2 regions of the Aerococcus sp. L_32 genome follow, and region 2 is predicted to be linked to the other one. Evidence: riboswitches for the same ligand, from Rfam matches in the RefSeq annotation. Region 2 holds a riboswitch; the other holds the start of a gene.

Region 1 (3,435 bases), on a different contig from region 2:
TTAGTGCTGGCGAATCATTAATCCCATCACCTAGAAACCCTACCACATGACCATTTTCTCTTAGGATCGTCACTAAAGTTGATTTTTGCGTTGGATTTAATTTTACAAATAAGCTGTGTTTTTCAGCAATTTCACGTAGTTCTTCATTTGTTTTATCCACTAATTGATCCCCTGAAATAATATGATCTGTAGGGATACCTACCTGCTCAGCTACAGATACCGTCACTAGTTCGTTATCACCTGTCATAATTTTCACATTAACTGCATGATCATTTAAAGCTTTAATAGCTGCCTTAGTCGATGGTTTTGGTGGATCTAGGAAGGCTAAATACCCAATAAGCACCATTTCACTTTCATCTTTTACTGAGAAAGCATCTACAGGACTAGGGTTTGTTTTTTGGGCAACGCCTAATACACGTAATCCTTGACTATTTAATTTGGCAACTTGTGCTAATACTTCTTCCCGTGCTTGGTCTGTTAACTCAAGTATTTCCCCCGCATAGTCCACGTAAGATGATACAGCCAACATTTCTTCGATCGCACCCTTAGTGATCATTTGCGTTTTACCCGCTTGGTCTCCAACCACTACACTCAGTCTTCTACGCTCGAAGTCAAAAGGAATTTCATCTACTTTTGTATAAGCGAGTTTTTCACATGCTATTTCATCTTCACCTGCTTGAATAATCGCTTTATCCATAAGGTTACCTAAACCAGTTTGATAATAGCTATTTAAATAAGCATGGCGTAATACACGTTCGCTTTCTTCCCCATCAATATTTAGATGGTGTTGGAGCACAATATTATCTTGTGTTAAGGTACCCGTTTTATCTGTCACTAATACGTCAATAGCACCAAAGTTTTGAATACCTTGGAGGTTCCGGACAATCGTTCCCTCTTTTTTCATATCTTTAGCACCCTTGACTAGGTTTGTTGTCACAATCATTGGTAACATTTCAGGCGTTAAACCGACTGCAATGGAAATACCAAATAGTAAAGCTTGTAACCAATCACCTTTTGTTAAACCATTAATCAGAATAACAATCACTGCCATCAAACCCATAAAGCGAATTAATAATAGTGACGTCTTTTCAATACCCTCATCAAAACTTGTTTTAATAGGTTCATTGGCAAAGGCATCCGCAATACCACCGAATAATGTATTATTCCCGGTTCTTACTACCACACCTTCACCGACACCGCTCACTACTTCACTTCCAGTAAATACTAGGGTAGCATAATCTGTTTCAGTAGTAGGTTCCTCTATTTCATCCAGTGCGCGTTTCTCAACAGGGTGACTTTCACCTGTTAATGAAGTCTGAGATACGAATAAATCTTTACTGTTTAGTAAACGAATATCCGCTGGAATCATATCCCCAGCTTTTAACCCAACTAAGTCACCGATTACGATATCTTCAGTTCTAATTTCTTGGTACTGACCTTCCCTCTTAACTGCCGATGTCACTTCGACCATAGATTCTAATGCTTCTACAGATTGATTTGAACGGATAGTTTGAATCAAAGACATGGTACCACTTAAGATAATTAACACCACAATAATAATTGGTCCTATAATTTCCCGTTCAGCAGCTTCCACAAATACATAATCTGTTAAAAATGAAATCAAAGCTAAACTTAATAATACGAGTGTAAATGGCGTGAAATAAGCCTCAAAGATATAGCGCCATAAACTTTTCTCTGTACCATAATCTATTTCATTATCGCCGTATTCATTTCTAATTTGATTTGCTTCGTTTTCTTTAAAACCGTCTGCTTTTACTTTAAATACTTCTTTTATTTCTAAAATAGGTTTACTAGCTAGTTCAAAGTAACCTAATTTATCTCTGTTATTCATCATTGTATTCAATCCTTTCTTTCACACGATGCTACTTCCTCACATTAGTCTAAACTGTAATCAGCCACCTAATGTTCTGGAAAGGATGCAAAGAAAGTCTTTAACCATTGAATGAATGATAAAAACAACTAAGAAATGATACACCTTTTTACCATAAAAATACCTCCTCATTTTATACTTGTTAAAATGAAGATTTGTCGCAATATAAAAAGCCCCCACTAAAATTAGCGAGAGCCTACTCTAAATATCCACAACAAAAATGGGTATACACCTATTTTTGTTACTTGATCTTTTCGTGGAGTTTTAGCACTATACAACGTAAACATTCCTGTTAGCTACGTTAGAAATTCCTTCTATTCGGATGATCCTGTTATACCCATTGGCGTCTCTGGACGTTTCTGGGCAGTAGCCTGTGTTTGTATAGGAGCCTCTGCCTAACAAATCATATTCTCTTTTCAACACCTATAAGCATACGAACATTAACGGTCATTGTCAAGTCATAGAGAAAGCTTGAATTTGTATCAAGCCTTTGTTAGCTTATATTTACTAGTTAATTTTACGAATTGTTCTACCTGAACCTACCCAGTCAAACCCCTGCACTTGCTAGGAAAAATAGCCAATATTTACTTTTTAACCGTAATTAGCTTTACTCCAATTTTAGGCAATTATATATCTTAAGCATCCCAATTTATATTACTATCCGGATTAAAAAATAGTAGATTTTAAAGTTGGTCATTAAATTATTCAGGTATGTGAGATACGTTTGCAAGATTGAGCCTAGAACTACCTAGCATGCCTTAACAGTTAAAAAGGGTAACTGACCATATCAGAGTATTTGAGAGTAAGTGTAAACAAGAGACTTTGCGATTCATTTACTAACAATAAAAAACATGTCCGATTCACCGACTTGGTGGACCAGACATGTTTTAACTTTGTTCAAAATTAGCGTTTATCTAATTCTTCTGTTAATAATTGATTAACAACTTGTGGGTTCGCTTGACCTTTCGTTGCTTTCATAATTTGACCAACTAAGAAACCAGTCGCTTTCTTCTTACCAGCTTTATAGTCGTCAATTGATTGTTGGTTGTTATCAAGGATTTCAGTAATCAATGGTAATAATTGTGCTGGATCAGACAATTGAACTAACCCTTCAGCTTCAACAACCTCTTTAGCAGAACCGCCTTTATCCGCCAATAATTTGAATACTTTTTTCGCTTGTTTGCTTGAGATAGTACCATCTTCAATCAAGGCAATCATTTCAGCTAATGATTCGGGTGTTAAACCAATTTGGTCTAAGTCTTTTTCATTATCATTCATGTAAGCATTCACTTCACCCATTAACCAGTTAGAAGCTTGTTTCGGATCAGCGCCAGCTTTCACTGTAGCATCAAAGAAATCAGACATTTCTAAGGTTTGTGTTAAGATTTGAGCGTCATATTCAGGTAATTCGTAAGTATCTACATAACGTTTACGACGATCAGCCGGCATTTCTGGTAGGGTGGCTTGAATTTCTTCTAACCAAGCGTCAGCTACTGTAAATGGCGGTAGGTCTGGTTCTGGGAAGTAACGGTAATCCGCAGCCC
Region 2 (3,435 bases):
TCAGTACTGAGAATACATTCCCAAAGTTAGATGAAGTAGTCGCTTTGATATACTTCATGGTATTCCCAAATACTTTTCGTCCTGCTAGAATTCCTTTTTCAAGAATCATTAAGTCTTTTTCTAGCAAGATGATATCTGCTGACTCTTTAGCAATATCCACTGCATTATCCACAGAAATGCCCACATCAGCTGCTCTTAGTGCCGGTGAATCATTAATCCCATCACCTAGGAAGCCTACCACATGACCATTTTCTCTTAGAATCGTCACTAAAGTTGATTTTTGTGTTGGATTTAATTTTACAAATAAGCAGTGTTTTTCAGCAATTTCACCTAGCTCTTTATCTGTTTTATCCACTAATTGATCCCCTGAAATAATGTGATCTGTAGGAATACCTACTTGCTCAGCTACAGATACCGTCACTAATTCATTATCCCCTGTCATGATTTTCACATTAACCGCATGCTCATTTAAGGCTTTAATTGCTGCCTTAGTAGATGGTTTTGGTGGATTTAGGAACGCTAAATACCCAATAAGTACCATTTCACTTTCATCTTTTACTGAGAAAGCATCTACTGGGCTAGGGTTTGTTTTTTGGGCAACGCCTAGTACACGTAATCCTTGGCTATTTAATTTGGCAACTTGAGCTAATACTTTTTCTCGCACTTGGTTTGTCAACTCAAGTATGTCACCCGCATAGTCCACGTAAGATGATACAGCTAACATTTCTTCGATAGCACCCTTGGTAATCATTTGCGTTTTACCCGCTTGATCTTCAACTACTACACTTAATCTTCTACGTTCGAAGTCAAAGGGAATTTCATCTACTTTTGTATAAGCTAATTTTTCACACGCTAATTCTTCTTCACCTGCTTGAATAATCGCTTTATCCATAAGGTTACCTAATCCAGTTTGATAATAGCTATTTAGGTAAGCATGACGTAACACTCGATTGCTTTCTTTTCCATCAATATTTAGATGGTGTTGAAGCACAATATTATCTTGTGTTAAGGTACCCGTTTTATCTGTCACTAATACGTCAATCGCACCAAAGTTTTGAATACCTTGAAGGTTTCGTACAATCGTACCCTCTTTTTTCATATCTTTAGCGCCCTTGACTAGGTTTGTTGTCACAATCATTGGTAACATTTCAGGCGTTAAACCTACCGCTATGGAAATACCAAATAGTAAAGCTTGTAACCAATCACCTTTTGTTAAACCATTAATCAGAATAACAATCACTGCCATCAAACCCATAAAGCGAATTAATAATAGTGACGTCTTTTCAATACCTTCATCAAAACTTGTTTTGATAGGTTCATTGGCAAAGGCATCCGCAATACCACCGAATAATGTATTATTCCCGGTTCTTACTACCACACCTTCACCGACACCGCTCACTACTTCACTTCCAGTAAATACTAGGGTAGCGTAATCTGTTTCACTAGTTGCTTCCGCTATTTCATCCAATGCGCGTTTCTCAACTGGATGACTTTCACCCGTTAATGAAGTCTGAGATACGAATAAATCTTTACTGTTTAGTAAGCGTATATCTGCTGGAATCATATCTCCAGCTTTTAACCGAACTAAGTCACCGATTACGATATCTTCCGTTCTAATTTCTTGGTACTGACCTTCCCGATTAACTGCCGATGTCACCTCAACCATAGATTCTAACGCTTCTACAGATTGATTTGAACGGATAGTTTGAATCAATGACATGGTACCACTTAAGATAATTAACACCACTATAATAATTGGACCTAAAATTTCCCGTTCAGCAGCCTCTACAAATACATAGTCTGTTAAAAATGAAATCAAAGCTAAGCTTAATAAAACGAGTGTAAATGGCGTAAAATAAGCCTCAAAGATATAGCGCCATAAACTTTTCTCTGTACCATAATCGATTTCATTATCGCCATATTCAGCTCTAATCTGACTTGCTTCTTCTTCTTTAAAACCGTCTGCTTTTACTTGAAACATTTCTTTTATTTCTAAAATAGGTTTACTAGCTAGTTCAAAGTAACCTAATTTATCTCTGTTATTCATCATTGTATTCAACCCTTTCTTTCATACCATGCTACTTCCTCACATTAGTCTAGACTGTAATCAGCCACCTAACGTTCTGGAAAGGATACAAAGAAAGTCTTTAACCATTGAATGAATGATAAAAACAACTAAGAAATGATACACCTTTTTACCATAAAAATACCTCCTCATTTTATACTTGTTAAAATGAAGATTTGTCGCAATATAAAAAGCCCCCACTAAAATTAGCGAGAGCCTTCTCTAAATATCCACAACAAAAATAGGCATATACCTGTTTTTGTTATTTGATCTTTTCGTGGAGTTTTAGCACTATACAACGTAAACATTACTGTTAGCTACGTTAGAAATTCCTTCTATCGGATGATCCTGTTATACCCATTGGCGTCTCTGGACGTTTCTGGGCAGTAGCCTGTGTTTGTATAGGAGCCTCTGCCTAACAAATCATATTCTCTTTTCAACACCTATAAGCATACAAACTTTAACTACACTTGTCAAGCCATAGAGAAAACTTGGATTGCATCGAGCCACTCTTAGCTTATATTTACTACTTAATTTTACGATTTTTTACCTTGATTCACTTAATCAATGCATTCATGGACAAGAAAAAATAGCCAATATTTTCATATTAATCGCAGCTAGTCTAATCCACTATTGGACAGATTTATATATGCTTTGGTTAACATAGTCAGTATTAATAGTTTTATCCACAAATCGAATTACTCGAGAAATTGATATATAGAAGTACGGCCAAGGCTGAAACTACCTAGCATGCCTTAACAGTGAAAAAGGATAACTGACCCATATCAGAGAGTTGGCATTTATGCCTTACTCTCTGAATCGTCAGGCAAGGAATTAGACCTTGGCTAATTCCGGTCCCACTGCATCTAAGGCTATGATAGGTAAGTGCAAGCCGAAGGCTTTTAAACTCATTCAAACATAGTAAAAACAATAAAAACATGTCCGATCCACCAATTTGGTAGACCAGACATGTTTTATTTTTGTTCAAAATTAGCGTTTATCTAATTCTTCTGTTAATAATTGATTAACAACTTGTGGGTTCGCTTGACCCTTAGTAGCTTTCATAATTTGGCCAACTAAGAAACCAGTCGCTTTCTTCTTACCAGCTTTATAGTCGTCAATTGATTGTTGGTTGTTATCAAGAATTTCAGTAATTAATGGTAACAATTGTGCTGGATCAGATAATTGTACTAATCCCTCAGCTTCAACAACCTCTTTAGCGGAACCACCTTTATCTGCTAAGACTTTGAATACTTTCTTCGCTTGCTTGCTTGAGATAGTACCATCTTCAATCAAGGCAATCATTTCTGCTAATGATTCTGGCGTTAAACCAATTTGATCTAAGTCTTTCTCATTATCGTTCATGTAAG

The links. Region 2 has a riboswitch for magnesium ahead of mgtA (magnesium-translocating P-type ATPase). Riboswitches for the same ligand answer to the same signal wherever they lie in the genome.
Region 1: linked by a shared signal. The riboswitch ahead of mgtA (magnesium-translocating P-type ATPase) and the one ahead of mgtA (magnesium-translocating P-type ATPase) in region 2 are both predicted to bind magnesium.

What each region holds. Positions count from the first base shown of each region.
Region 1 covers NZ_JBOEQF010000023.1:11,476-14,910, reverse strand. The annotation lists gene mgtA (magnesium-translocating P-type ATPase) at 1-1,855, opposite strand, end outside; M-box (ykoK) riboswitch at 2,134-2,301, opposite strand; gene gatB (Asp-tRNA(Asn)/Glu-tRNA(Gln) amidotransferase subunit GatB) at 2,795-3,435, opposite strand, start outside.
Region 2 covers NZ_JBOEQF010000003.1:24,482-27,916, forward strand. The annotation lists gene mgtA (magnesium-translocating P-type ATPase) at 1-2,050, opposite strand, end outside; M-box (ykoK) riboswitch at 2,329-2,495, opposite strand; gene gatB (Asp-tRNA(Asn)/Glu-tRNA(Gln) amidotransferase subunit GatB) at 3,056-3,435, opposite strand, start outside.